DNA from 3 places in the Actinoplanes sp. NPDC051346 genome. Region 1 is predicted to be linked to each of the others. Evidence: riboswitches for the same ligand, from Rfam matches in the RefSeq annotation. Region 1 holds a riboswitch; each other region holds the start of a gene.
What was found. Region 1 has a riboswitch for cyclic di-AMP ahead of AB0M36_RS25975 (hypothetical protein). Riboswitches for the same ligand answer to the same signal wherever they lie in the genome.

Region 1 (9,854 bases):
CGTGCGCGACACGGCCAGCCGCCAGTAGAGGGGGCCGACCATCAGGTCCACCGCGAGCTCCGGATCGGCGCCAGCGGGCAGCTCACCACGCTGGACTGCCTGCCCGACGATCTTCTCGCCGATCGAGCGCTGATGGGTGCGCAGGGCCCGCTGCAGCGTCTCGGCGATCTTGGGGTTTCGGGCCGCCTCGGCCATCAGATCCGGAATGATCTGCGAGGCGATGCGGTGCTGCAGCGCCTTGCTGACGACGAACATCAAGAGCTGTAGATCGGTGGCGAAGCTTCCGGTGTCGGGCATTGGCACGCTACGCTCCGCCACACCGGAGACGATCTCGAGGACCATCTCCAGCTTGTTGCTCCACCGGCGGTAGACCGCGGTCTTACCAACGCCGGCCCGGCGCGCCACCGCCTCGATGGAGAGACGGCCGTAGCCGACCTCGGCCAGCTCGTTCATCACCGCGTTCCGGATCGCCGCGGTGATGTCGCCGCGGAGCACTGCCGCCCCGGCGGGCGCACGTTTCGCTGTTGCCACGGGAGACACTATACGCGAGGACGCAACGGTTGCGTTTCGACGTCCCTTCGGCTACATTTCGAGCTAACGTCGATACGCTGGCGTTTCATCGCGGCAGACTGATTACTGTGTTCCCGCGCAAGCCACCCAGGTCCACCACCCCCGACGGACCGACGAGATCGGAGCGCTACCCCATGCCCCAGACGGCGGTCGCCGATTCCGACACCGGCCTCTCGCTGAGAGAGTTGGCCCGACGACACGGCCTCTCGGCGGCGGGCAAGCTGCCGAGCCTCCCCGCGTACACGCGGCTGCTGTGGTCCTACCGGCACTTCATCGCGTCGTACGCCAACGCCAAGGTCACCTCGTCGCTGGGCAAGACCCGGCTCGGCCTGGTGTGGCAGGTGCTGACGCCGCTGATCAACGCGACCGTCTACTTCGTGATCTTCGGGTTCGTCCTCGGTACAGACCGGGACATCAAGAACTTCGTGCCGTACCTGTGCATCGGTGTCTTTCTGTTCCAGTTCACCCAGTCGGTGGTGCAGGCCGGGATCCAGTCGATCAGCGGCAACCTCGGGCTCATCCGGGCGCTGCACTTCCCCCGCGCGAGCCTGCCCCTGGCGATCACCACGATCGAGGTGCGCAACACGCTCGCCTCGATGTCCGTCCTGCTGCTGATCACCCTCGGGTTCCGCGAGCCGGTGACCCTGGAGTGGCTGCTGATCGTGCCGATCTTCCTGCTCCAGGCGATCTTCAACGCCGGTCTCGCCATGTTCGTGGCCCGGCTGGGCTCGAAGGTCGCCGACTTCAAGCAGCTCGTGCCCTTCATCATGCGGATCTGGTTCTACGGCTCCGCCGTCCTCTACCCGGTGGGCGTGTTCGCCGAGAAGCTCGACGGCTGGAAGCTCGCGGTCGTCGAGGCCAACCCGCTGCTCGTCTTCATCGAGCTGATGCGGCACGCCCTGATGGAGAACGTGGAGCTCGCGGCGTCCCCGCTGGTGCTGTGGCTGGAGGCCATCGCCTGGACCCTCGTGGTCGGGGTCAGCGGCTACATCTACTTCTGGCGCGGAGAGAAGGGGTACGGCCGTGGCTGACCAGCGTGAACCCACCGTGATCGTGGACGACGCCCACGTCGTCTACCGGGTGCACCAGGCCGGTGGCGCCGGGACGCACAGCCCGGTCGCCGCCTTCAAACGGATCGTCACCGGCGCCAAGCCCGCCACGCTGCGGGAGGTGCACGCGATCAAGGGCGTGAGCTTCGTCGCGTACAAGGGCGAGGCGATCGGCCTGATCGGCACCAACGGCTCCGGCAAGTCGACCCTGCTGCGGGCCATCGCCGGCCTGCTCCCCGTCGAGAAGGGCGCGATCTACGCGGCCGGCCAGCCCTCGCTGCTCGGCGTCAACGCGGCCCTGATGAACGATCTGCCCGGCGAGCGCAACGTCGTGCTGGGCTGCCTGGCGATGGGCATGTCCCCGGAGCAGGTCAAGTCCCAGGTGAAGGAGATCATCGACTTCTCCGGCATCAACGAGCGGGGCGACTTCAGCTCGCTGCCGATGCGGACGTACTCCTCCGGCATGGCCGCCCGGCTGCGCTTCTCGATCGCGGCGGCGAAGAAGCACGACGTGCTGCTCATCGACGAGGCGTTGGCCACCGGCGACGCGAAGTTCCGCAAGCGCAGCGAGCAGCGGGTCCGCGACCTGCGCGCCGAGGCCGGCACAGTCTTCCTGGTCAGCCACAGCGAGCAGTCGATCCGGGACACCTGCGAGCGCAGCATCTGGCTCGAGTCCGGGCTGATCCGCGCCGACGGCCCGACCGACGAGGTGCTCAAGCAGTACGAGGCCTACGTCAAGAAATGACGTAGGCCCCGGACCTCATCGCATCGACAGGTGCACGTGGTTCGTGTGGTCGCTGGACGGATCGCCGTTGCCGCGTAGGTACGGCTGCCACCCGCTGCTCGGCAACCAGATCCGTTTGAACCAGATGACGTAGAGCACGCCCAGCCGGCCCTCGTTGTCGATGAAGTAGTTCGCCAGGCGGTCGCCGTAGTCCCTGCTGCTGCCGGTCGCGACGCCGCCGAAGCCGGTCTTGTCGGACGCGAAGTCGCAGGCCCGGCCCAGTGGGTGCTCGCCGCTGCCCTGCGGGCGGAAGCACGAGACGAAGCGGGTGAAGCCGTCCGCCTGGGCCTCCTGCATGGCGTGCAGGGTGCGGGGCGTGATGCAGCCGCTGGTCGTCGGGTCGTTCCCGCTGCACGACTCGTCGGGCAGCGAACCGTCCGAGTTGCGCCGGGCGGCCGCCGCCTGCGAGCTGTTGCCGCCGCCGGAGGCGCCGCTGCTCGGACCGCCGGCCGCGGCGTTCGCCGTCTTCAGCGCCTTTTCCGCCTGCGCCTTGCGCTTGGCCATGATGGTGACCTGGCGCTGCTGGTCGCGGACCTCGGCGTCGATGGCGAGCTTCGCCTGCGCCTGCTTCGCCCGGGCGTCCTTCAGCTCCTTGATCGCGTGATCCTGCTTCACCGCGACGGTCTCCAGCGTCGCGGCACGGTCCAGCAGGCCCTGCGCGGAGTCGGCCGTGATCAGGGCGCTCATCGGACCGAGCCGGCCCGTGCGGTAGGACTGCCGGACGATGTCGTCGAGGGCGCCCTGCTTGGGACCGAGCTCGGCGTCGAGCGCCTTGAGCTTCGCGGTCATCTGCTGCTGGCGCTTCTTCGAGCGGTCGAGCGCCTCCCTGGCCTCGACGAAGCCCTTCGAGGCGGCCTCGAGCTGCTCGACGAGCGACTTCGAACCACCTTCCCCGTCATCGCCGGAATCTCCCGGCGCGGCGAGCGGGCGGGGTGCGGCCATGGCCGCTGCCGGAGCGGCGAGCGCCAGCCCCGAGGTGGCGACGAGGACCGCGAGCACGGTCGCTAATCGTCGGCGGAGAGGGTCGAGCCTCACGTGCGTTCCTTCCGTCGGCCGCCGACCGGGTTAGCTGACGGGTTCGGGACGGAAGCAATCCCTACCGCTGACTCAGCGGATTCACCCCATTACCGGTTGGGTCCCCGGCTCGCCTTTCGGCGATTGAGCGGCGGTTCCGTGATGGAACCGTGACGAAGACTACCCAGGGAATCGCGTCATCGACAGGTGTCGCACTCTGCGCATTCGAGTGCACACAAACAGTTATTCCACCGGGAGAGTGGAACGACTCACATTGATGCGCCGCCACCGACCACGACCTGCGTCAACTCATCGAAAAGTAACGCAAAGTCGTTGTCCAGTAACAGTTTTCTCCCCCTCTAGACAGCTGATGCAAGGCCCGAAGTCAGGTAAGCTTTCCGCCGGTCACCGCCAAGAAGGCACCGCCCCCAAGGTGCCGGCGGACCACCGCTCAATCGCCGAAAGACGAACCGGGGAACCACCTGGAAAATGGGGTGAATCCGCTGAACCAGCGGTAGGGATCGCTTCCGTCCCGAACCCGTCAGCTAACCCGGTAGGCGGCAACACGGAAGGAAACTGCATGACGGCAAGACCCGGCCGGTGGCTGGTCCTCGCCCTGGCACCGCTGATCGCGATCACCATGATCGTCTCTCCCGGCGCCCCCGCGACCGCGGCGCCCGGTGGCGGAAACTCGTCGACCCCCGACGACGGCGAGAACAACCCAATGCTCAACGACGTGCTCGACAGCACGGGTCGGCGCTATCTGGCGGCGAAGGCCGCCGTCGCCAAGTCCACCAAGGCACAGGCCAACCTGGCCGTGCAGGTGAGGAACGCGGAGGCTCAGCGCGACGCCCTGCTGCCCCAGGTGGGTGCCGTGGCGGCCCAGCAGTACCGCACGGGCGGCCTGACCACCATGGGCTTCCTGCTCAACGTGCGGTCGCCGGACGGCTTCCTCGAGAAGGCCGTCTCGCTCGAGGAGATCAACTCCGTCAACGACGGCAAGCTGAGCGAGCTCGAGGCCGCGATCGACCGGGTAGCCACCTCCAAGGCTCGCCTGGACCAAGAGATCAAGTCGCAGAAGCAGAACCTCGAAGCGATGGAGAAGAACAAGGAGTCCGCCGAGAAGGCGCTCCAACTCGTCGGCGGCAAGACGGTGACGGGTGGCTTCGTGAATCTCAAGTCGAAGGTGGCCGCGCCCGCGCCCCGCAACCGCGACGGCGAGTTCAGCTCGGAGTCGTGCAACGTCGACGACGAGACGACGGGCGGCTGCATCACCGCCCGCACGATGCACATGTACAAGGAAGTCAGGAAGGCCGGCTTCACCCGCTTTGTGGGCTGTTTCCGCCCCGGCGGGCCGTTCGAGCATCCCAAGGGTCGCGCCTGCGACTGGTCGCTGCAGAAGAGCGGATTCTCGCCCTGGCACAACCAGGACACCCGCGAGTACGGCAACAACCTCATGGCCTTCGCGGTCCGCAACGCCGACCGGCTCGGAATCCTGTACGTCATCTGGAACAAGATGATCTGGTTCCCGGCGACCGGCTGGAGCTCGTATTCCGGCGCCAGCGACCACACGGACCACGTGCACATATCCATGCTGTAGCCAGGCACCACGCGCGCGAAGAGCCCCCGCTCCCCTTGATCGATGAGGAGGCGGGGGCTCTCTGCTGGGCTCCTACTGGTGGCTGGCCCGGCGCACCGGCGCCCGGCCCGCAGGCTGGGTCGGGGCCGGACCGGTCGGCGGCGCGGGCGGGATAGCCAGAACCACCGGCTTGACCTGCGTCACCGTCACCTCCTTGCCGTGGTGCAGCAGCTCGAGCCGGGCGGAGCCGCCGCCGTTGCGCAGCGAATAGGTCACCTCGTCCGGCGTCACCTCGACCCGCACCCGCAGCCCCCGCCACAACAGGGAGAACTCCAGGCTGTTGATCCGGCTCGGCAGCCGCGGCGAGAAGGAGAGCCGGCCGTTGTAGTCCCGCATGCCGCCCAGGCCCGCGACCAGCGCGATCCAGGAGCCCGCCAGCGACGCCACGTGCACGCCGTCCCGGGCGTTCTGGTGCAGGTCGTGCAGGTCCATCAGGGCGGCCTCGCCGAGGTAGTCGTGGGCCAGCTCCAGGTGGCCCACCTCGGCGGCCATGACGGCCTGGATGCACGCCGACAGCGACGAGTCCCGTACGGTCCGGGCCTCGTAGTAGGCGAAGTTGCGGGCCTTCTCCTCCGGGGTGAAGGCGTCGCCGCGCACGTACATCGCCATCACGAGGTCGGCCTGCTTGACGACCTGCTTGCGGTAAAGGTCGAAGTACGGGTAGTTCAACAGCAGCGGGTACGCCTCCGGCGGAGTGTTCTCGAAGTCCCACTCCTGCAGCCGGGTGAACCCCTCCGACTGCTGGTGCACCCCCAGCTCCCGGTCGTACGGGATGTGCACCGCGGCCGCCGCGTCCCGCCACGACGCCGACTCCTCGTCGTCCACCCCCAGCTTGCGGGCCAGGTCGGGGTGGCGGTTGACCGCGTCCGCCGCCGCCATGAGGTTCTGCTGTGCCATCAGGTTGGTGTAGACGTTGTCGTCGACCACCGCGGTGTACTCGTCGGGACCGGTCACCCCGTCGATGTGGAAGCGGCCGTGCCGGTCGTGGTGACCCAGCGAGCGCCACAGCCGGGCGGTCTCGACGAGCAGTTCGAGGCCGACCTCCCGCTCGAAGTCGCAGTCGGCCGTGGCCGAGACATAGCGACGGACCGCGTCGGCGATGTCGGCGCCGATGTGGAATCCGGCGGTGCCGGCCGGCCAGTACGCCGAGCATTCCTGCCCGCGGATGGTGCGCCACGGGAACGCCGCGCCCTGCAGGCCCAGCGTCTGCGCCCGCTCCTTGGCGAGGTCGAGCGTCGAGTGCCGCCAGCGCAGGACGTCCGCGGCCGCCGACGGCTGGGTGTAGGTCAGCGCCGGAAGCACGAACGTCTCGGCGTCCCAGAAGGTGTGACCGTCGTAGCCCGGGCCGGAGAGGCCCTTGGAGCCGATCGGCCGCTTCTCGGCCCGGGCACCGGCCTGCAACGTGTGGAAGAGCCCGAAGCGCACCGCCTGCTGCACCTCGGGGTCGCCCTCGACGCGCACGTCGGAGTGGTCCCAGAACTCGTCGAGGAATTCCCGCTGGGCCTCGATCAGACCCTCCCAGCCGTCCAGCCGAGCGCTGGCGAGGGCGGCGCCCACCTGGTCCCGCACGGCGGGCAGGGAGCGGTTGCTGGACCAGCCGTACGCGGCCAGCTTCACGACCCGCAGCTTCTGCCCCGGCTCGAGCTTGCAGGCGACGGTGGTCCGCAGCCAGTCGGGGTGGCCCTCGGTGGTGACGGCGTGCTTGCCGGGCGCCTCGACGAGGTGCTCCATCGCCGCGGCCATGCGCAGGTCGCTGGCCTTCGTACGGTGCACCAGCAGGCCACCGGTGCGCTGCTCGAGCATCTCCTCGGCCTGCAGCGGGTGGTCCAGCACGGCCGCGACGCGCGGGTCCTTGCTGGTCGGCGGAAGCTGCTCGTTGGCCACCAGCTCGGACTGCAGGATGAGCCGGGCCGTGGAGTCGATCGGCTCGACCTCGTAGAGGAAGGCGACGACGGCGCGCTGGGTGAAGGACACCATGCGCAGGGTGCGTACCCGGATCGCCTGCCCGGACGGGGACACCCATTCGACGATGCGTTCGAGGGTGCCGGCGCGCAGGTCGAGGGTGCGCTCGTGGGAGCGCAGCTCGCCGTAGCGCACGTCGAACGGCTCATCGTCGACGAGCAGGCGCATGAGCTTGGCGTTGGTGACGTTGACCATCGTCTGACCCGACTCGGGGAAGCCGTACCCCGCTTCGGCGTACGGCAGGGGCCGCAGCTCGAAGAACGAGTTCAGGTAGGTACCGGGCAGGCCGTGGGGCTCGCCCTCGTCCAGGTTGCCGCGGATGCCGATGTGGCCGTTGGCCAGGGCGAAGACCGACTCGGACTGGGCCATGAGTTCCAGGTCCAGCCGGGTTTCCCGGATGTGCCAGGGGTCTACGGGGTAAGCCCGTTCACGGATCACGGTGGTGCCTCTCGCAACTGAGAAGAAGAAGTCAGATGGGGGGTTACCGGGTGAGGAGGAGCTCGGCGAGGTCCTGCACGACGATGTCGGCGCCGTTCGCGCGCAACGCGTCGGCCTGGCCCACGCGATCCACACCGATCACGATGCCGAACCCGCCGGCCCTGCCGGCCGCGACGCCGGCAAGGGCGTCCTCGAAGACCGCACAATTCTCCGGCGGGACACCGAGCAGCTTCGCTCCGTGCAGGAACGTGTCCGGCGCGGGCTTACCGGGCAAGTTTTCCGCACGTGCGGTGACGCCGTCCACCCGTACCTCGAGGAAGCCGTCGATCTTGGCTGCCTCCAGCACGTCCTTGCAGTTGGCGCTCGCCGACACGACGGCCCGGCGCAGTCCCGCTTGCTCGGCGGCGCGCAGGTAATCCACCGAACCGGGGTAGACCTGCACAGCCCCTTCAGAGATTTTCTGCAAGACAAGCAGGTTCTTGCGGTTTCCGATGCCGTTGACGGTCTCTTCGTCAGGACCGTCGGCCGGCAGTCCCTCGGGCAGGGTGATGCCCCGCGAGGCGAGGAAGGTGCGGACACCGTCGGCGCGCTGTCGCCCGTCGACATACAGATGATAGTCGGCACCGGGGTCGAACGGCACGAATGGCTGCCCGAGCTGGGCCGCCCGCCTTTCCAGGTAGGCGTCGAAGGTCGACTTCCACGCCGCGTTGTGGACCAGGGCGGTCTGGGTCAGCACGCCATCGAGATCGAAAAGGCATGCCGTCACATGAGGAGGTAGTCCGAGCACCGGCCTAATGTAGTCGCCTCGGATGACGAACACGCTTGAATGCCGATGACGACATTTCCACGGCGTTTCATGCCGGGTTCAACCGCCGGCTGCTACCCCGTCCAGCAGGTCAGAGGCGGAAACCCGACCGGGAAGATCGATCCTCAGGCCGACGGTCGTCCCGATCGGACCGGTGGCCATGGTGACCTCGTCGCACAGCTGGTACGCCAGCCAGATGCCCCGGCCACCGTCCTCGAACGCTTCGGGCGCCGCCGGTGGCCGCTGGTGTTCCTCGGGGATGCCCGGCCCGGAATCGGTGACCATGCACCAGAGCGACGTCGCGGTGCGGGACAGCCGGAGCCGCCCGCTTCCGCCGGCGTGCAGCACGACGTTCGTGATCACCTCGTTGACCGCGAGCACGAAGCCATCCAGCCGGTCGCCCAGCAGGCCCGGCGTGAGCTGTTGGATGACCTCGTGACGCAGCACGGTGATGTCGTCCCGGCCGAAGACCCGGTCGAGGAGAACGCCGCCATTTTTTGCCTGCGATGAAGGAGCGTCCGACGACTCCCTGCCCGGAGCCGGACGCAGCACCTCGTGGCCGACGGTTTCCTCCACCGCCGAGCAGCCTACGCTGTGTACCGCCTCCGTGGCAGTTGCCGAAGCGCGAGATTCAAGATCAGAACAGGTGAGACAGGGTGCGCAGGATCTCGGCGTAGAAGTTTCCGTCGATGTCGCGGTAGAGGCTGAACTTCATGCCCGGGCTGCCGAAGAACGGCCGCAGGGTCCACGCGAGCTGGGTGCCCACGAAGCCGAACAGCAGGATCCAGACATAGAGCAGGGTCATGCTGGGCGGCGCGGGCTGCCGCACCGGCTGGGGCGCGGGGCGCTGCTGTCCGATCGGCGTCAGCATGTAACCCGGCGGCACCGAGACGACGGGCTGCGCGGCGGCGGCCGGCGCGGCGTTCGCCGCCGGCGTGCCGTTCGCGGCGGCACCCACCGGGACCGGCTCGGGGGCCGGCGCGGTGGCCGGCTGAGGAGCCGGGATTTCCTTCTTTTCGGGCGCCAGCAGGCCGTTCTCGTTGAGCACCCGCATGCCGCCGGTGAGGAACCGCAGGCCGACCAGGGCGGACAGCGCCAGAATCACCACGTTCAACAGCTTGAAGAAGCCGTAGTCGGGCGCGGTGATCAGAAAGAAGAGCGCGATCGGGGCGAACGCCAGCGCCAGCATGGCGGTCACGGTCAGCGCCACCATGACCAGGGCGAGAGACTGGCGTACGGACAACCGCGCCCCGAAAACCAGGTTGAACAGGTACAGCGTCGGCAGGCAGATGGCCAGCGTGACCAGGAACAGCAGCGGCAGCTTCACCGCCGAGGTCAGCGCCATCAGCACACTGTGGAAGGAACCCAGCACCGCGCCGTAACAGGCGAGGGCGATCACCGCACTGATCAGCATCTGCCCGGTGAGCTTCGACAGAGATCGATCCTCGACGACCTGCTGCCAGATCCCCTGCCTGTCACGCAGGATCCGCTCGATCACCAGCAATCCGGATGCGTTCGCCATGCCCGCCACCCTTCGGGTTGTGACGTCGATACGCCCTCGCACCGACGTGCGGCGAACGATACGACACCGTG
Region 2 (9,854 bases), on a different contig from region 1:
CGCCCGCCGCGCGGCCACCCTTGGCCCGTGGGGCCTGGCGGCTCTGCTGGGCCTGGCGGCCCCGCTGGGCCCCTCGGATGGGCCGGCGCGCGTTGTCGCCACCCCGGCGCCCGTTGCGCTGCCGACGCCGCCGCTGGGCGGCGTCTCTGCCCGGCACCTCATCCGGAGCCGGCCGCGCCCCGGCGCCGCCCGCGCCAGGCCGGGCAGCACCCACGCCGGGCCGGACGACACCCGTGCCGGGTCGGGCCGCACCCGTGCCGGGTCGGGCCGCACCCGTGCCGGGTCGGGCCGCACCCGTGCCGGGTCGGGCCGCACTCGTCCCGGGTCGAGCCGCGTCAGCGCCAGGCCGAGCAACACCAGGTCGGACCGCCTCCGCACCAGGCCGGGCGTCACCCGTGCCGGGTCGGGTCGCGTCGACGCCGGGCCGAGCGTCACCCGCGCCAGGTCCGGTCGCGTCCGCACCGGGCCGGGCGTCACCCGTTCCGGGGTGGGTTCGGTCGGTGCCGGGTCGGGCGCTGTCGGGCGTAGGTGGGGTGCTGGTGGCGGCCGGGAGCGCGGGGATGGAGACCGTCGACTCGGCGGTGCGCCGGGACAGCCCTCGGATGTCGAGCCGGTTGGGGTCAGGCGTGGACGCGGCGGCCGCTGGCGTGCCGCGACGCGACGCCGACCGCCGCTCTGTGCTCCGTTCCGGGGCAGACATTTGCCCGATATTGCCATGCTGATCCATGAACACGAAAGTGGTGTCCACTAACGGGTGCCATCCGTGGGCGTAACCGTCTGACCCGACGCTCGATGTTCCAGAAATGTGCTCGGCGCGGCGCCGGGGGTTTCCTCGCGCTCGTCCGACTCGGCGAGAATCGCCTCGGCCTGCGCCCGCGGGTCGACACTTCCGGCGGCCCGCTCCTCCGGCAGCAGGTCGACCGCTCGCCGCTGCACCCGATCATCACTCATACGCGTTCGGTACCCGCGATCGGCGGCATCGAAAACCCTCACGGGCGATCCTCGGTCGGGCCCGGAAACAACGCCGCCCCCGGCTGTGCCGGGGGCGACGCAAGATGCCGGTGTGCAGGTCGCCTCGCGGCGAAAGGCTCAACGCGGCTCCAGCCGAACGGTATTCCGCGAAGGCAAAGGGTGAGGCCCGGGGACACTGGGCACACCGGCATCTGGTCTCAACTGTCGGCAGTACCCCGCCATTCCAAGAGCTTTTGTGACCTGGACCACAGGATTTGCCCGGTGCCGACGCGCCGCGCCGCTCGTTTGCCCGCCCTCACGCCGGGTAGTCGGTGCCGTGAGCGACGATCTCGACGTCTAGGGAGCGCCATGACGCAGCAGAACGAACGCCTGCCCGCCCTCGGGGACGACGACGGCACCCCCGACAAGGAGGGCGACTTCGCCGGGGAGCACGACACCACCGCCGTGGAGCCCGCCATCGTCGAGGGACGCGACGATGGCGAACAGGAGAGCCCCCGCGGCTGGTCGGGGATGGAGAACGACGGCCCGCCGTGACGGCCCGTCGGCGGGTCAGGCCGACGCGATCACGCGAACGCTCGCTTGCTGTCCCGGCCGCTCCTCGTCACCGTTTAGCTCGGGGTCACCGTTGAGCTCGGGCCCGCCGTCTGCCGCCTCCTTGGCGACGGAGTACGCCAGCTGGAGGAAGTCCGAGACCGCCGTCGCCGTGAAGACGGTGGCCGCCAGCCGGGTCAGTCGCGGTGCGAACACCAGCCCGCTGGTCAACCCGGTAGCCACCCAGACGGCGAGGCAGAAGGGGCAGCTGACCAGTTCGCCGATCGAGTGGCGCACGCTGCTGCCCTGGTGGCGTACCTCCTCGTTGACCTCGCCGTCGCCACCCGGCTCGTCGTAGCGGGTGAAGGGCGCCCGCAGCGGGCTGGTGATCGCGTCCTTGGCGATCAGCCGGCTCAACTTGTGAGTGGCGATCGAGATGAGCACCACGTCGGCGATGGCTGGCCGCTCCGGCGCCGTACGCCCGGTGATCTTCGCGGCGATGCCCAGGCTGCCGGCGAGCACGCCGAACGCGCCCATCATGGCCGCGTAGCCGTCGAGGGGCCGGTGCTCGTGGGGGGCGTACTGCCGGCGCAACCGGTCGAGCCGGGCGCGTACCGAGGGAGACATGCGGTTCCTCTCAGAAGTCCTGCGTGAGCCGGTGCGGATCGACCTCGCGCCCGGGGTGACGGGCCAGGTATTCGGTCTCCAACTCCGCCGTACGCCGCAGGTGGTTCGCGAGCGCCGCGTCGGGACCGTGCCGCAGCGTCGCGAGCCGCGTCCGGTGCAGGCTGGAGAGCTCGCGGATCAAATCGTCGTCGGCGAGGCCCGCAGGGTCGATGCCCTGCTCGGTGCCGACGCGGTCGCCGACCTCGGAGTCGCTCATGATCTCTCCCTTTCTCCGGTGCTTGCCGCAACGGTTTGCCCGTGCCACGTGCGGTCAAACCCCGCCACGCGGCCACCCACCCGGGCCACGGGCAGCGGCGACTCTGGCGGGCTCGGGCCTGCCGGTACCCTCGACGCATGAGAGCGCTGTGGACCCTGGCGTGGATCGCACGTCACGTGGTCGCCCTCGTACTCATCGTCGGTTTCCTGGGCCTGGGCTGGTGGCAGTACAGCCGCGCTACCGGCGGCAACAGCCTCAGCTGGGGCTACACCTTCGAGTGGCCGGTGTTCGCGTTCTTCGTCGGCTTTCTATGGTTCCGCGAGGCGCAGCAGGAGCTCAAGGCCGCCCGACAGACGCCGGAACACCCGGCCGAGGAACCGGCCACCCTCCAGCCGGACGCCACGGACGCGGGCACCCCGAGCTCGGAGGCCGGCGCCGGCACGACCGATCCGGCGTCGGACGAGCCCGTCACGGTGCGGCGTCCGGTGCGTGCTTCCGTGAACCGGCAGGCGCCCTCGCCCGAGGATCCGGAGCTCGACGCCTACAACGACTATCTCGCCTGGCTCAACGCCCACCCCGGGGCCCGGCCGGGCGACTATCCCGGACGCAGGAACAGCATCAAGTAAGCGGAACAGCATCAAGTAAGGACGTGGATCGTGCAGGGAGCCCTCACCCGCTACCGGATCATCGCCTGGATCGTCGGCGTGGTCCTCGTTGTGCTCATGCTGGTGGGCATGCCGCTGAAGTACCTCGGTGACAACGACACCGTGGTCGCGACCGTCAGCCCGGTCCACGGCTTCCTTTTCATGGTCTATCTGGTGGCCACCTTCGATCTGAGCCGCCGCGTCGGCTGGTCGCAGGGCCGGATGCTGCTCGTGATGCTCTCGGGCACGGTGCCGCTGCTGTCCTTCTGGGCCGAGCACGTCGTCTCGCACAAGTGGGCCGTCCAGCCGGTGGCGGCCCCGGCCGCGATGGCGGAGAAATAGAAAGTAACGCTGCGAATCGCGCGCATAGCAGCCTGTTATCAGGATCATTCCGATAATTGCGATAATCGGTGCAGGTCACTCTTCCGGCTCTTGTGTTAATCGAGATCGCCGATAAGTTGGTGCGGTTGGTCCGGTCCGCAGCCACACCCTCACGTGGCGCCGGGCGACGCCGCCGAGTCTCGACGGCGGAGACGGTGACCCCATCCCCCTGGGGCGCCGCGACCGTCTCGACGATCCGGGGAACCACCGAAGTAGCACCTGGGGTGAATCCGCGTTCCGCGCGGTAGGGCCTTCTTCCCGCCCGAATCCGTCAGCTAACCCGGTAGGCGGCACAGCGGAAGAAAGGCCAGTACCGTTGCCACACGCCCGCACGAGGCTACGCACCCTGGTGGTCGCCGCCCTGGCGATCGTGCTCTCCAGCACCGTCGCCCCGGCCGCGCACGCGGCACCCTCCACCACTGAACTCACGAAGAAGATCGAGAAGGCATCCCACCAACTCGAGGACGTCGTCGAGTCCTACAACAAGATGCGCATCAGCCTGAAGAAGACACAGGCCGAGGAGAAGAAGCTCGCCGCGTCACTCGCTCCCGCGAAGGCGGCCCTGCAGGTCGCCGGCTCGCAGATGCAGGTGATCGCTTCTTCGGCGTACAAGACCGGCCAGGTCGGCACCATGAACATCATGTTCGAGGGCGGCGAGAACCTCATCGAACGGATGTCCTTTCTCGAGCAGTTGTCGCGCGACCGCCAGCGGGACATCGACACGTTCACGGCCACCACGCAGAACTACTCGGAGCGTCAGTCCGCGCTGAAGGCCACCCAGGCAAAGCAGGCGGCCGAGGTCAAGGAGCTCGGCTCCCGCAAGAAGAAGATCGAGGGCGACCTCAAGGAGCTGTACGCCATGCGCACCGCGGCGTACGGCAAGGCGACCGAGAACGGCTCGGCGTACACCGGCGACATCCCCGATATTTCCGGTAAGGCCGGGGTGGCGGTCACGTTCGCGTACAACCAGATCGGCAAGCCGTACTCGTACGGTGCCGGCGGTCCGGGCGCTTACGACTGTTCGGGCCTGACGTCGGCCGCCTGGCGCGCGGCGGGCAAATCGCTCTCCCACAACGCCGCGGCGCAGTTCAGTGAGACGAGTCGGGTCAGCCGATCTCAGCTCGAACCCGGCGACCTGGTGTTCTACCGCGGCCTCGCCCACGTGGGCATCTATGTCGGCGGCGGGCAGATCATCCACGCGTCAGTGCCCGGCGAGCCGATCAGCAAGGTGTCGATCGACATCATGCCGCCCTACGGGTACGGCCGAGTGAACTGACCACGCCGTAACCGCACCACGCACGAAGGCCGGTGTCCCCCTCGGGGCACCGGCCTTCCGCTTGCCCAGGCAACCAGAATGGCAACGAGGCAAGGAGCGAGGCAAAGCGAGGCAACCAGAAGGCCGGCGTCCCTTGCGGGACACCGGCCTTCGACGTTGCGGGGAGGTGGGACTACGGGTCAGGCGGCCTGCAGACCCTCGGCGCGGGCCAGCTCACGCAGCCGGCCCAGAGCCTGGATCTCGAGCTGGCGGATGCGCTCCCGCGACAGCGAGAAGCGCGACGCCACCTCGGTCAGCGAGTGCTCCCGCCCGTCCTCGAGGCCGTAGCGGGCGCGCATGATGCCCGCCGACCGGTCGTCGAGGTGGTTGAGCAGGCCCTCGATGCGCTGACGCTCGAGCGCCGTGAGCACGATCTCCTCCGGCGACGGCGCGTCGCTGTCGGCGACGAGGTCGCCGAGGTTCGTGTCGCCGTCGTCGCCCACCGGGGTGTCCAGGGACACGGTGTCCTGGGCCCAGCGGGTCAGCTCGGTGACGCGCTCCACCGTGACGCCCAGCGCCGCGGCGACCTGCGCGGGTTCCGGGTCGGCGCCGAGCTCGCGGACGAGCTGGCGGGTGACGTTGCGCATCCGGTTGACGTCCTCGACGAGGTGCACGGGCAGGCGCACGGTGCGCTCCTGCTGTGCGATCGCCCGGCTGATCGCCTGGCGGATCCACCACGTCGCGTACGTCGAGAACTTGTAGCCGCGCTCGTAGTCGAACTTCTCCACGGCGCGGACCAGGCCGGTGTTGCCCTCTTGGATCAGGTCGAGCATCGGCATGCCCGAGCGCACGTACCGGCGTGCGATCGAGACGACCAGGCGCAGGTTGGCCCGGATGAACAGGTCCTTGGCCCGTCCGCCCTCGACGACCAGACGTTCCAGCTCCTCCCGGCTCACGCCGCGACGGACGTCACCGCTCTCGAGCAGGTGCTCGGCATAGAGGCCGGCCTCGATTGCCTTGGAGAGGTCGACCTCCCTGGCGGCGTCCAGAAGCGGCGTCCGGGAGATCTCGTGCAGGTAGACGCCAACGAGGTCGCGCTCCTCGGCGACTTCGTCCGTCCGCATCACGGTGTTCTTCTCCACGTTGCCCACGGTCCCCTCATTGCCTTCACTAACCCTGTTACGGGCAATTCCTGCGTCCATCAGCCCTCCCCGTAACGTCCGCAGTTCGTGCATTGCGGTGCTGGCACCTACGTAACAAGTGCTGCACTGCGCTGATTCCGGCTGCTGGGTCGAAAGTGACACGAATGCCTGAGCGTCACCTGAGAGTCGAGTGGATACTTACTGAAGAGAGCTCCCAGGGAAGGCATTCGGAGCCGCGCCTGGCGCAGGGTGCGTCCACCGACGCCTACCCTTCGCCCGATACATGACACCATCAGCCCCTCATCCGTCACAGCGACGGGCGTCACGGATACCCTTGCGACGCTCATCACTACCCAGTACGGCTCGGTAGCCAGTTGGGTTCACGTCCAGCATCGACAGGTTGCCGCCAGGCTTGATGTAAACGCCACGGCGAAGATCCCGGCGCCGCTGAAGGTCCGGGAACCCCTGACACCATGCGGCACATCGCGCCGCAGATCACTAGCCCATCCGGGTGACCCCCGCACGGGCGACCATCGAGTGCCCTAGTCGTTTCCGCTATCCGGGGTGGCCACACGGACAGTGATGGAAAACACAGCCCCGCAACGGCCTTGGCGACCCGATTGGGGCCCGATCGCCGAGGACTACGGTGACCGCATGACGGAGCGCCCTATGACAGAACGCAGCGCTGTGGTGACGGGCGGAGCCGGCGGGCTCGGCGGCGCCGTCCTGGAGACTCTGCGTGACGCGGGCTGGCGCGTGGTGGCGCCCGTACGAGCCGGCGCGACGAGCAGACTGCCGGCGGGCGTGACCGGCGTCGAGGCCGACCTCGGCGTCCCGGAGGACGTCGCCGCGGCCGTGGCGCTCGCCGCCGCGGAGCCGGGTGCACCGCTGACGGCCGTGATCAACCTGGTGGGCGGCTTCGCGATGGGCGCTCGGGTGCACGAGACGCCGGTGGACGACTTCGAGGCGATGCTGCGGCTGAATTTGCGGCCGACGTACCTGGTGACGGCGGCCGCGCTGCCTCACCTGGTGGCGGCCGGCGGAGGCTCCGTGGTGTGCGTCTCGTCCCGGGCCGCGGTCGCACCCTTCCCTGGGGCGGCCGGGTACATCACCGCCAAGGCGGCCGTGCTCGCGTTCGCCAACGCCGTCGCGGTCGAATACCGCAAGGACGGGGTACGGGCGAACACGGTGCTGCCGAGCGTGATCGACACTCCGCTCAACCGCCGGGAAATGCCGGACGCGAACCACGCCCGATGGGTCACCCCCGCCGACATCGCCCGGGTGATCGCCTTCCTCGCCGGCGACGACTCGGCACCAACCAGCGGCGCGACCATCCCGGTCTTCGGCGACGCCTGAGCCCAGCGCAAGGCCGGCCCAGCGTGAAGCCGGCCCCAGCGTTAGGGCGGCCCGGCGATAGGGCGGGCCCGGCGTTAGAAGGCCTCGGTGAGTTGGAGGGTCAGGGCGGTAGCGGCGGCGGCCAGGGCCGCGACTGCCACCAGCGCGGCGCGGGCGTGTGAGACCAGCGCGGCACCTACACCGCGACGAGGGCGCGGGATGTCGGCGTCGGTGGGCCGGCCGGCGGGCGGGACCTCGGCTTCGGTAGGACCGCCGGCGGGGAGCGGAATGGCCAGGTGGGCCAGGAGGGCGGCCTGGACCTGCTCCGGCGTGCCGTTCGCGTCGATCACCACGAAGGTGCCGTGCTCGGGCAGGGACCGGTAGGCGGCGGCCGCGGCCCGCAGGTAGGACATTTCCTCGTGGTCGTAGCCGCGGCGCTCGATGCGGTCGTAGGCCACCGCCGGGTCGACCTCCAGCAGGAACGTCACGTCCGGACGGGGGAAGACCCGGTACGCCAGCCTCGCCCGCCGCTCGGCGCGGTTGAGGCGCTCCGGGCGGGGTGTCTTGGCGTGGGCCCGGATGCTCGCGTACTGGCATACGGCGTAGCGGTCCATGACGGCGACCTCGCCGGTGAGGCGGCGGCGCAGCAGGGTGCGCAGGATCGACAGCCAGCGCAGCGCGGATTCCACGACCAGCATGGTCCTGCGGCCCAGCAGATGCTCACCGTCGCGGCGGCCCAGGGTGGCGGCGAGCCGGCCGAACCAGCGCCGGCCTCCGGCGTTGCGGCGGTAGCTCGCCGGCATCCCGCGAGCCGCCAGCGTGGCCGCCAGCAGGTGCGCGCTTGTCGTCTTTCCGGAGCCGTCGATGCCGACGAGGGCGATGGTGCGGGGAGGCTGGGCGGAGGCGGCGGAGGCAGGCACGAGGACGGGTCCGGGAACCATACCCACCGAGGGTAGCCGCAGGTGTCACCCACGGTTCCTCGGCGACGAGCCGCTCCGGGCGTACAAAATGGGTCTTAGTAATGGAATTTGACCTTGGGCATTGGACGCCTCGCGTTACAGATGAGGCCGTGAGGGGTAGTCGTTCCGTCTGGAAACGACATCAAACGACACAGGGAGACGCCATGCCGTATCGGGTGGACGAGGGCCTGGTGAACACGCTCAAACGGGTGGCCTCCGTGCTCAAACAGGCCGAGATCCCGTTCGCCCTCGGCGGCAGTTTCGCCGTGTACGCCCACGGCGGGCACTCCAGCGATCACGACGTCGATTTCCTCATCCGCGAACAGGACAAGGAGCGCGCGCTCGACGAATTGTCCGCGGTGGGTTTCGAGGTGGAGCAGCCACCGGAGGACTGGCTGGTCAAGGTCTACGACGACGGCCGGATGGTGGATCTGATCTACCGGCCGGTCGAGTCGCCGGTGACGGACGCCACCCTGCGCGACACGGTGATGCGTCCGGTCGAGGCGATCAACATGCCCGTGCTGTCGGCGACCCAGCTGATGGTGCACAAATTGCTCAGTTACACCCAGCACTACTGCGACTTCGCCACCGGCCTGCCCGTGGCCCGCTCGCTGCGTGAGCAGATCGACTGGGACCGGGTCCGGCGGGAAACCGTGAAGTCGCCGTACGCGGAGGCGTTCCTGAAACTGCTGGACCGCCTCGAGGTGGTACCGGAGCCGGGTAACGCACAGCTGACCGTGGGGGGATGAGATGACAACACACATCGACGAATACCTGGAGGCGGAGATTCAACGCCTCCTGACCGAGACCGGCGCGGTCGCCGAGCAGGGCATCACCCTGCAGCGGCGGGAGCACCTGCTCGTGCTCGGCGGCGAGGTCGAGAGCGCCCAGCGCCGCGACGAGATCTGCCGGCAGATCAACACCCGGTTCCCGGACGTGGAGATCGCCTGTGACATCGGCATAGTGCGCGCCTCGGCGCCCAGTGAGGTGGAGGAGATTTCATGATCCGGATCGCCGCAGTGGGCGACGTCCACGTGGACAAGGATGTCGTCGGCCGCTACCGGCCAGCGCTGGAGAAGCTGCCGGACGTGGCCGACGCCCTGCTGGTCGCGGGCGACCTCACCCGCCACGGCACGGTCGACGAGGCGAAGTGCATGGCGACCGAGTTCGGAGGGCTGGGGGTGCCGGTCGTCGTGGTGCTCGGCAACCACGACCATCAGAGCGACCAGGAGGCCGAGGTCACCCGGGTGCTCACCGATGCCGGAATCATCGTGCTGGAGGGCGACGGCACGGTGCTCGAGATCAACGGTCACCGGCTCGGCATCGCCGGGGCCAAGGGCTTCGGTGGCGGGTTCGCCGGGGCGTGCGCCAGCGCGTTCGGCGAGCGCGAGATGAAGAACTTCATCGGCACCACGGAGGCGATCGCGGAGAAGCTCGGTGCGGCCCTACGGGGACTCGAGTGCGATGCCCTCGTGGCTTTGACGCACTACGCCCCCGTGCCGGAGACGCTGGTGGGCGAGCCGCTGGAGATCTATCCGTTCCTGGGGTCGTACCTGCTGGGGCAGGCCATCGACTCGGCGCCGACCGCACTGGCCCTGCACGGGCACGCGCACCACGGCTCGGAGCGGGGTCGCACGCCGGGCGGGGTGCCCGTCCGCAACGTCGCGCACGCGGTCATCAAGCAGGCCTACAACGTCTACCAGCTGCTGTCGGAGAATGTGGACGCCGAGCTGGTGCCCGCCTGATCCCGAT
Region 3 (9,854 bases), on a different contig from region 1:
AGAGGTCGGTTCCGGGCGGAAGCTGGGACGCGTTGTCGCCGGAGGACCGGCGCGGGCTGATCGACGACCACCGCCTGGCGTACGTCAGCGAGGCGCCGGTCAACTGGTGCCCGGGGCTGGGCACGGTGCTGGCGAACGAGGAGGTCACCCCGGACGGCCGCAGCGAGCGTGGCAACTACCCGGTCTTCCAGCGGTCGCTGAAGCAGTGGATGATGCGGATCACCGCGTACGGTGACCGCCTGGTCGAGGACCTGGACGCGCTGGACTGGCCGGAGCCGGTCAAGCTGATGCAGCGCAACTGGATCGGCCGGTCGCGTGGTGCCCACGTCGACTTCCCCGCGGCGGGCGACACGAAGATCACGGTCTTCACGACGCGCCCCGACACGCTGTTCGGCGCCACCTACATGGTGCTGGCGCCCGAGCACGACCTGGTCTCGGCCCTGGTGCCGGCGGCCTGGCCGGAGGGAACCCAGGACGTCTGGACCGGCGGCGCCGCGACGCCCGGCGATGCCGTGGCCGCCTACCGGGCCGCCGCCGCGGCGAAGACCGAGGAGGAACGCACCGCCGACGCCAAGGTCAAGACCGGCGTCTTCACCGGCGCTTTCGCGACCAACCCGGTCAACGGCACGGCGATCCCGATCTTCATCGCCGACTACGTGCTGGCCGGCTACGGCACCGGCGCGATCATGGCGGTGCCCGGCCAGGACGAGCGCGACTGGGCGTTCGCGGAGGCCTTCGACCTGCCCATCATCCGTACGGTGGAAGCGCCGGAAGGTTTCGACGGACCCTTCACCGGCGAGGGACCGGCGATCAACAGCGACTGGCTGAACGGCATGGGCGTCGCCGACGCGAAGGCGGCGATGATCTCCTGGCTGGAGGAGAACGGTCACGGCCGGGGCGCGACCACCTTCCGCCTGCGCGACTGGCTGTTCAGCCGGCAACGCTACTGGGGCGAGCCGTTCCCGATCGTCTACGACGAGAGCGGCCTGCCGATCGCGCTGCCCGAGTCGATGCTGCCCGTCGAACTGCCGGAGGTCGACGACTTCTCGCCGCGCACCTTCGACGCGGACGACGCGGACAGCGAGCCGGAGACGCCGCTGTCGCGCAAGAAGGACTGGGTGCGGGTCGAGCTGGACCTGGGCGACGGCCCGAAGACCTACACCCGCGAGACCAACACCATGCCGCAGTGGGCCGGCTCCTGCTGGTACGAGCTGCGTTATCTGGATCCGCGCAATGACAAGGCGCTGGTCGAGAAGGAGAACGAGGCCTACTGGATGGGCCCGCAGGGTCCGGGCGACCCGGGCGGCGTCGACCTGTATGTCGGCGGTGTCGAGCACGCGGTCCTGCACCTGCTGTACGCCCGCTTCTGGCACAAGGTCCTGTTCGACCTGGGCCACGTCTCGTCCTTCGAGCCGTTCCGCAAGCTGTTCAACCAGGGCTACATCCAGGCGTACGCCTTCCGCGACGCCCGCGGCATGATCGTGCCCGCCGACGATGTCGTCGAGCGCGACGGCAAGTGGTACTACGGCGAGCAGGAGGTCGTCCGCGAGTACGGCAAGATGGGCAAGGGCCTGAAGAACGTCGTCACCCCGGATGAGATGTGCGACGAGTACGGCGCCGACACGTTCCGGGTGTACGAGATGGCGATGGGCCCGCTGGACGTCTCGCGCCCCTGGGACACCCGCGCGGTGGTCGGGTCGCAGCGCTTCCTGCAACGGGTGTGGCGCCTGATCATCGACGAGGCGACCGGTGAGGTGCGGGCCACCGAGACCCCGCTGGACCCGAAGACCCGCCGGGCGCTGCACCAGACCATCGCCGGCGTCCGCGAGGACATGGACGAGCTGCGCTTCAACACGGCGATCGCCAAGCTGATCCAGCTGACCAACACGCTGACGCCGATGGAGACGACGTCGCGCGAGGCGGTCGAACCGCTGGTGCTGATGATGTCGCCGTTCGCGCCGCACCTGGCCGAGGAGCTGTGGCGCAAGCTGGGCCACGACGGCACGCTGGCGTACGCCGACTTCCCGGTCGCCGACCCGGCCCAGCTGGTCGCGGAGTCGGTCACCTACCCGGTGCAGGTCAACGGCAAGGTGCGCGGCCGGGTCGAGGTCGCGCCGGACACGGCCGAGGCCGAGGTCCGGGAGGCTGCGCTGGCCGCGGTCGCCGAGGCACTGGGGGACCGCGAGCCCCGCAAGGTCATCGTGGTCCCGGGACGCCTGGTGAGCGTCGTCGTCTGACCCTGGGCATTCGTCTGACCCTGGTCATGAAAAGGGCCCGCCGCGCAGGTGCGCGGCGGGCCCTTCTGTTTGGTCTCAGGCGGCCGCGACGGCCGCGGTGCGGCGGGCGGCCAGGCGCCAGCGGAGGACGATCGCGGTGGTCAGGCCGAAGCCGATGGCGGCCGGCGCCAGGGTCAGCGGGCTCATCGAGCCAGGCGAGGTCACCGCGGCGCCGATCACGGCGTAGGAGACCGCGGACGGGACAGCGGCCAGGGTCGTGCCGAGCAGGTAGCGCATGCGGCAGACCGACGTCGTGCCGTACGCGTAGCCGATCAGGCCATACGGCGCGAGGGGGAGGAAACGCACCAGCAGCACCGCGGCCAGCCCGCGGCGGTTGAGCCAGCCGTCGAGGCGGGCCATCCGGCCGCCGGCCTTGGCGCCGAGCACGCCCCGGCCCGCCCAGCGGCCCGCGTAGTAGGTGGCGATCGCCGCGATCACCGCGGCGGCCAGCGCGGCGGCCGCGCCCGTCGCCGGGCCGAGGAGTGCGCCGCAGGCGAGGGTGATCGCCGTCCGTGGCACCAGCACCGACAGCAGCAGCCCGCCCACCACGGCGACGGCGACGGCGGCAGCGGGGCCGAGGGACAGCACCGAGTCGGCGACCGACTGGAGCGGGAGAGCGGCGGCGGCCGCGCCCAGCGCGACGACGACGGCGGCGAGGACGCCGAAGCGGGCGAGGCGGTGGCGCCACCCGATCGGCGTGTCCGGGGTCTGCTGGCTGGCCTGAGGGTCCGCGGCGGGAGACGGCGCGCCCGGCGGGGCGATCAGGGAGTCAGTCATGCAGGCGTACCGCCCCTACTTCTCGTCGGTCCAGGAGAACTTCTGGTCAGGCGTGGATTCGGGTCATACGGCGCCCGCTGCCGCGAGCCGCTCGTCCCGGAGCCGGTTGGCCCAGGTGTCGTCGAGCGGTTGAAGACTATCCGCGCCGGTCGCCCAACGCAGTAGCAGATCGGCTATAGCTGGGTTGCGGGCGAGCGCCGGGCCGTGCGCGTACGTGCCGAGGATCTTGCCGTGCCACGCGCCCTCGGTCTGACCGTCGTTGCCGATGCCGGCGGTGACCCGGGCCAGCGGTGTGACGCCGGGGCCGAGGTGGGTGCGCCCGCCGTGGTTCTCGAAGCCGGTCAGCGGGGGCAGGCCCAGCCGCGGGTCGATGTCGCCGCGCACCTCGCCGACCGCCCGGGTCTCGCCCCGGTCGGAGCTGAGGTCCAGCAGGCCGAGCCCGGCGCAGGTGGCGCCCTTGGCGGAGAACGAGGTGCCGAAGAGCTGGTAGCCGGCGCAGACTGCCAGCACGGCCGCGCCCTGGGCCACCGCGCGGTGCAGGCCGCCGTCGGCGATGAGCCGCTGGGCGGCCAGCGCCTGCGGGCCGTCCTCGCCGCCGCCGATCAGATAGATGTCGGCGGTGGTGGGCATCGGCTGGTCGGAGCGGACCTGGTAGGTCTCGACCGGGATGCCGCGCAGCTGGGCCCGACGGGCCAGGATCAGCATGTTGCCCCGGTCGCCGTAGGTCGACAGCAGGTCCGGATAGATCCAGACGATGCGTAGCACGCTCTCAGTCACGATTTGTCCTCGGTTTTCCGCCGCGGGAAGGCTCAGTTGACACGGTCCAGCTCCGCTCGGATGTCTTGGAACGCCGTGTAGTTGGCGATCACTTCGAGGCGGCCCGGCGGAGTGGCCCGGAGTGCCTCGTCGAAGGATTTAACGTGCCGGAAGGCCACATCGTTCACTTCCAGCCGGACCGCGAGGTCGTAGGCGCGGTCGCCGGTGATCAGGACGGGCCGTCCGCGCAGCGGCGAGAAGTCGACGTCGTAGAGCCAGGAGGTGTCGAAGCCGTCGGGGTCGCGGGCGTTGATGGAGAGCAGTGTGGGGGCCAGCTCGGCCATGTCGAAGGCCTCGAGCCAGCTGGCCGGGTTCTTCGCCAGCAGCAGGCGGATGGTGCGCCCGTCGCGTTCCACCTGGGCGTAGCGGCCGGCGACCGACGCCACGCTCGCGAGCCGGGGGACGGCCTCGATGGGGCGTACGCCGAATTCCGCGGCGAGGGCCAGCGCGGTGGCCGCGTTGCCGAGGTTGACCTGGCCCGGCAGCTGGAGCTTGACCAGGTGCCAGTCGCCCCTGGGGTCGAGCACACCCTCGTCCTCGACCGTCCACTGCGCCTGGGGCCGGCGCAGGGGGCAGCCGGTGCACCACCAGTCGCCGTTCGCGCGCTGGATGGAGCCGCCGCACTCGGGGCAGACCCACGAGTCGTCCGTCCACCGCTGACCGGCGCTGAACCAGGTGACGTGCGCGGTGTTGACCGCCGACCAGACCACCATCGGGTCGTCGGCGTTGGCGACCACGTGCACGTCCGGGTGGGCGGCGAGGGCGGTGCGCCACATCTGCGCCATCATCGCCACCTCCTTGGCCCGGTCGAGCTGGTCGCGGGAGAGGTTGAGCAGGGCGACCACGCGCGGGTTGGTCTCGTTGATCACCTGGGCGAGGTAATGCTCGTCGACCTCGAGGACGGCGAACGGGGTCGACCCGGCCTTGGCCAGCGCGGAGGTGTGCCCGGTGGGCATGTTGGCGCCGAACGAGTTGGTGGCGACCGGTCCCAGGACGCCGAGCGCCGCGGCGGCGAAGCGGGTCGTGGTGGTCTTGCCGTTGGTGCCCGACACGAGCGCGATCGCCCGGCCGGCGGCGAGGTTCCGCAGCAGGTCAGGGTCGATCTTGAGGCCGATCCAGCCCCCGATCACCGAGCCGTCGCCTCGTCCCGCGGCCCGTGAGAGGGCCGCGGCCGTGCGCGACACGGAGGTCGCAAGCTTGGCCCGCAAGGGCAATTTCCCGTCCGTCACGGCGACGAGGGTACCGGAAACGGACACTACGTCGAGTGGCCGCGAGTGCGACACCGTCCGTCCGGCGGCCGATCGGCCGAACGGTTGATCGGCTTTGGTCGTCCAGAGTGGTGTTTGGGCCGGTGAGAAGGTTTGCGGGGGCATTCGCCCGACATTGCTCCCATCCATGATCAGACGTGCCTTCGCCTTTTATGTGTTCTGTTTCACCCGTAACTTTCACCTGACTGTAATCAGGCACACACGCATTGTGGCGGCATATGTCACAGCCCGGTCTCAAACCGGACACTGTCCACTGTGCCAAATACGAAGAGTGACGATGCGGGGGCATGCGGTGGATCGAGAAATCCGGTAGGCAGGGTGTGCCGGTGAGCGACCGCCCACCGCTCGCACCGCACGGATCACGCCGAGCCCTGCCCCGATCCAGGCGGTACGACCACGAGTACGCGCACAACCACACAGGCATACGGGGGCAGGGACGGGGGACCCATATCCGGTCCGCACCGGGTCGCGAGACCCGGCGGACCTTGGGGTGAAGTCGCCATCCGGCGGCCGGGCACACCTTCCCGCCCGAACCCGACAGCTAACCTCGCAGGCGTGCCGGAGGGAATCATCTACCGTGCACGAACGCAGTTCGAGCCGGGGCCGCCGCATGTCCACCGGCACCGGAACCGTCGCACTGTCCCTGGGTCTCTGCCTCTGCGCCGGCCAATTGGTCGCCACACCGGCAGTCGCCGCCGCCGCTCCCGTCGTCACGGCGGTCTCGGCGAAGCCCGTCAAGCCCCGTATCACCGCCTCGTACAGCAAGCGGACGGTCAACTGGGGCTCGAAGGTCCGCGTGACCACGAAGCTGATCGACCCCAGGACCGGCAAGAAGCTGGTCCGCGGCTGGGTACGTCTCCAGTCGAAGGTCAACGGCAAGTGGAAGACCTGGGACCGACGGAAGAATTCCTCGGGAATGGTCACGTTCACCACCAAGCCTGGCAAGACGATGTGGTTCCGCACGTCTTACGAGGGCCAGAGCGGGGTCGCGCCCAACACCTCCTCGGCCGTCAAGATCACTGTCAGGTCCGGTGGCGCGAAGATCCTCGCCGAGGCCAAGAAGCACCGGGGCGCCCGCTACAGCTACGGCGCATCCGGGCCCAACCGCTTCGACTGCTCGGGCTACACGAAGTACGTCTACAAGAAGGCAGTCGGCAAGAAGCTGCCGCACAGCGCGAACGGGCAGCAGAAATACGGCAAGAAGGTCAGCAAGAGCAACAAGCAGGTCGGTGACCTGATCATCTTCCGTAACGGCTCGCACGGTTACCACGCCGCCATCTACGCGGGCGGTGGCTACATGTACGACTCGCCGCGTCCGGGCATGACGGTCGGCAAGCACAAGATCTGGAGCAACAACTACGTCGTTCGGCGCCTCGCCGCCTGACGCGATGCGGTAAAGGTAAAGCAGTACGACAGTTCAGTGGGGCGTGACCCGGTTCGGGTCGCGCCCCACTGTCGTTGTCGCTTCGCGCGGTCGCTCATTTCCTCCACTTCGCTCCCCACGATTCCTCCACTTCTCTCCCCAAGGGCGTTTCGCGCGTGCGGAACGTCCTTTTTCGGTGGAGTTTCGTGCCCGACTGGGCGGCTTGTCGGAAAGTGGACCATGATCGGAGGCGGCAAACCCTCCACCCCGGCTCCACCGCGTCTGACGTGCGCATTCATCCGCGAATCCGGTTCGCAGACGGGCCGATTCCGGTTGCGAGTGGAGGGAAGTGGAGTAGAGTGGAGCGCAGTGGCAGGCCGGAGCGGACCTGCCGGCCCGAGCGAACCGGCGGACCGCACCAGACATTCCATAAGCGGCGCCACAGGGCAGGGGGGTTTGGCCGATGTTCCTCGGCACACACACCCCGCGCCTGGACGACAAGGGTCGGCTGATTCTTCCGGCGAAGTTCCGGGACGAGCTGGCGGGAGGTGTCGTGATCACCAAGGGGCAGGAACGTTGCCTGTACGTGTTCCCGATGCCGGAATTCCAGCGGATCGCGGGGCAGCTGCGCGACCAACCGGTCACCAACAAGGCCGCCCGGGCATACAGCCGGGTGTTCTTCGCCAGTGCGCACGACGAGATCCCCGACAAGCAGGGCCGGGTAACCATCCCGGCGCACCTGCGGGAATACGCGGCTCTCGACCGTGAACTCGTGGTGATCGGTGCGAGTACGCGAGTGGAGATCTGGGACAGACAGTCCTGGGAGCAGTACCTCTCGGCGAGCGAGGACGACTTCGCCGACATCGAAGAGGGGGTGCTGCCCGGCGGCCTGTAGGCGTGGCTACCTGTCGGCCGCCGATGCGGTCCGGACGTCGCTGCCGCCGTACTGCGAGATCTCCAGCCGCTCCCGCTCCTGGCGCCTCTTCCCCGGTGCCAGGCGTGTGTCCGGTGGGGCGCGCCCGATGGCAACGGGCACGAGCGGATGGGGATCTGGCGGTACGGAAGACGATCGGACGCGGCTCGGGCAAGGTCGCGTGGCACGCGGGAAAGAGCAGGACGATGGGGGTCGACATGGGGGAGCCGCGCGGCACGCACGTGCCGGTGCTGCTCGAGCGCTGCCTCGAGCTGCTCGCCCCCGCGCTCGACCGTCCGGGTGCGGTGCACGTCGACTTCACGCTGGGCCTGGGCGGGCACGCCGAGGCCGTGCTGGAGCGGTATCCGGACGCGGTCCTCATCGGACTCGATCGGGACCAGGAGGCGCTCGCGCACTCCCGGCACCGACTCCAGCGCTTCGCCGATCGCGTCCATCTGGTCCACGCCGTCTACGACGAGCTCCCGGAGGTCCTCGCGGACCTCGGGCGCCCGGTTTTCCACAGTGGGCTTTTCGACCTGGGCGTGTCCTCGTTGCAGCTCGACGAGGCGGACCGCGGCTTCGCGTATGCCAAGGACGCGCCGCTCGACATGCGGATGGACCAGTCGCGGGGCGCTACCGCGGAGGAGGTCGTCAACGGCTACGAGCCGGGCGAGCTCGTCCGGATCCTGCGGGTGTACGGCGAGGAGAAGTTCGCGCCGCGCATCGTCTCGGCGATCGTGCGGGAGCGGGCCAAGGCGCGGATCGTCTCGTCCGCCCGGCTCGCCGAGCTGGTGCGGGACGCCATCCCGGCCGCCGCGCGGCGGACGGGTGGAAATCCCGCGAAAAGAACGTTTCAAGCACTACGTATTGAGGTAAATGCGGAGCTCACCGCGCTCGAGTCGGCGGTGCCATCCGCGCTGGACCACTTGGCCCCGAAGGGGCGCCTTGTAGTCATGTCGTATCAGTCGTTGGAGGACCGGATCGTCAAGCGCGCCCTGGCCGAGAGGGCGCGCAGCACCGGGCCGATCGACCTGCCGGTCGAGCTGCCCGGGACGGGACCGAGCCTGCGGCTGCTGACGCGCGGCTCGGAACCGCCCACGGAGGCGGAGGTTGCGGAGAATCCGCGCGCCGCGTCGGTCAAGCTCCGCGCCGCGGAGCGGATCGACGACAAGGACCAGGGACACGGGGCCGCCCGCGAACGGCCCCGGATGTCCGTGCACGGGGGACGAGGGCGGCGACGCCCGGGGGAACGCCAGGAGGGGGAGGGACATTGAGCGAGCGCATGACCACTGCGCCGCGGTCGGGGGGCCGGACCGCGGAGCGAGTGGACAAGGGCCGGCGCACGCCGGCCGACACGTTGGGAGCGACGCGGGGGGCGCGTCAGTTCCCGATCGAGGGGACCACCGCGCTGAAGCTCGACGCCGAGCAGCAGCGGGACACGGCCGCGCCGCCGCGCCTGCGGGTCGCGCCGCCGGCACCGATCAACGCGCCGCGGGCGCCGTTCATCGCGCTGGTGGTGGCGGTCGTCGTGGCCGGTGTGCTGGGCGTCTTGCTGATCAACACCAAGACGGCGGAGAACTCGTTCAAGCTCGACACGCTGGAGAAGCAGCAGGCCGATCTGAACGCGCGCCAGCAGGCGCTGGAGAACGAGATCGCGGCCAACAACATGCCGGGCAGCCTGGACGTGGCCGCGCGGCGGCTCGGCCTGGTCAAGGCCGATTCGCCGGCCTACATCCGGCTGCCGGACGGCAAGGTGTTCGGCGTGCCGAAGCCGGGCAGCGGGCCGAAGGCCGTGACCGCCCAGGACCCGGCCGCCAAGCCCGCGGAAAAGCCCGCGTCCACGGCGGGCAACAGCGCGTCCACCCAGGACGCCACCACCCGGGACGTGACGCCGGGTCAGGCTGTGCCGGGTCAGGCTGTGCCGGGTCAGGCTGTGCCGGGTCAGGGCACGCTTCCCGCAGCCGGGCGGTAGCGCGGTGACGCCGCCCTCCACGCTCCCGCCGCGCGGGGCCCGCGCCCCCCGGCGCGGCGCATCTTCTGAGGACCAGACTTCCGGCGAGGGCGAGCCGAGCCGCGGCTTCGGCGGCATCGGCGACGCGCGGGCCTACACCCCGCGCGGCCGGACCGTTCGCGAGGGCGACCAGCGCACGCGGTCGCCGCGGGCCGGCCGCAACAGCGAGGTGCGACCGGCGTTGCAGGTGCTCGACGGCGGGCGGCCGGCGCCGGAACGCCGCCGGGACGCCGAGGAGGACCTTCCGCCGCAGCGGCGTGGCCGCAACGACGGCGACGCGGAGACCACCCGTGGGCGTAACCGCCGTGGCACGGACGACGCGGGCTCCCGGCGGACCGGCCGGGGGCGGGACGCGGCACCTGGCGGGGAGACCGCCCGGGGCGGCAAGCAGTCGGCACGCGAACGCGAGACCGGCGACGGGGAGGCGGGC

Region 2: it holds a riboswitch for cyclic di-AMP, as region 1 does, so the genes downstream of both, AB0M36_RS15895 (NlpC/P60 family protein) here and AB0M36_RS25975 (hypothetical protein) in region 1, are expected to answer to the same signal.
Region 3: it holds a riboswitch for cyclic di-AMP, as region 1 does, so the genes downstream of both, AB0M36_RS21725 (C40 family peptidase) here and AB0M36_RS25975 (hypothetical protein) in region 1, are expected to answer to the same signal.

Annotation. Positions count from the first base shown of each region.
Region 1 is NZ_JBFBAJ010000011.1:102,883-112,736, forward strand. It holds gene AB0M36_RS25955 (TetR/AcrR family transcriptional regulator) at 1-531, opposite strand, end outside; gene AB0M36_RS25960 (ABC transporter permease) at 705-1,601, shown strand; gene AB0M36_RS25965 (ABC transporter ATP-binding protein) at 1,594-2,364, shown strand; gene AB0M36_RS25970 (hypothetical protein) at 2,380-3,402, opposite strand; cyclic di-AMP (ydaO/yuaA leader) riboswitch at 3,442-3,578, opposite strand; cyclic di-AMP (ydaO/yuaA leader) riboswitch at 3,856-3,993, shown strand; gene AB0M36_RS25975 (hypothetical protein) at 3,998-5,017, shown strand; gene AB0M36_RS25980 (glycoside hydrolase family 65 protein) at 5,090-7,456, opposite strand; gene AB0M36_RS25985 (beta-phosphoglucomutase family hydrolase) at 7,500-8,243, opposite strand; gene AB0M36_RS25990 (ATP-binding protein) at 8,322-8,837, opposite strand; gene AB0M36_RS25995 (hypothetical protein) at 8,899-9,783, opposite strand.
Region 2 is NZ_JBFBAJ010000005.1:392,795-402,648, reverse strand. It holds gene AB0M36_RS15930 (ANTAR domain-containing protein) at 1-700, opposite strand, end outside; gene AB0M36_RS15925 (hypothetical protein) at 748-951, opposite strand; gene AB0M36_RS15920 (hypothetical protein) at 1,321-1,506, shown strand; gene AB0M36_RS15915 (DUF1360 domain-containing protein) at 1,522-2,130, opposite strand; gene AB0M36_RS15910 (DUF6158 family protein) at 2,141-2,386, opposite strand; gene AB0M36_RS15905 (hypothetical protein) at 2,524-3,012, shown strand; gene AB0M36_RS15900 (DUF3817 domain-containing protein) at 3,043-3,372, shown strand; cyclic di-AMP (ydaO/yuaA leader) riboswitch at 3,577-3,716, shown strand; gene AB0M36_RS15895 (NlpC/P60 family protein) at 3,761-4,687, shown strand; gene AB0M36_RS15890 (sigma-70 family RNA polymerase sigma factor) at 4,867-5,868, opposite strand; gene AB0M36_RS15885 (SDR family NAD(P)-dependent oxidoreductase) at 6,478-7,164, shown strand; gene AB0M36_RS15880 (thymidylate kinase) at 7,239-8,084, opposite strand; gene AB0M36_RS15875 (nucleotidyltransferase) at 8,267-8,851, shown strand; gene AB0M36_RS15870 (hypothetical protein) at 8,853-9,107, shown strand; gene AB0M36_RS15865 (metallophosphoesterase) at 9,104-9,847, shown strand.
Region 3 is NZ_JBFBAJ010000008.1:272,279-282,132, forward strand. It holds gene leuS (leucine--tRNA ligase) at 1-2,237, shown strand, start outside; gene AB0M36_RS21710 (VTT domain-containing protein) at 2,313-3,053, opposite strand; gene AB0M36_RS21715 (glutamine amidotransferase) at 3,117-3,833, opposite strand; gene AB0M36_RS21720 (MurT ligase domain-containing protein) at 3,863-5,083, opposite strand; cyclic di-AMP (ydaO/yuaA leader) riboswitch at 5,533-5,708, shown strand; gene AB0M36_RS21725 (C40 family peptidase) at 5,715-6,521, shown strand; gene mraZ (division/cell wall cluster transcriptional repressor MraZ) at 6,964-7,395, shown strand; gene rsmH (16S rRNA (cytosine(1402)-N(4))-methyltransferase RsmH) at 7,620-8,687, shown strand; partial or broken gene AB0M36_RS21740 (hypothetical protein) at 8,696-9,202, shown strand; gene AB0M36_RS21745 (penicillin-binding transpeptidase domain-containing protein) at 9,390-9,854, shown strand, end outside.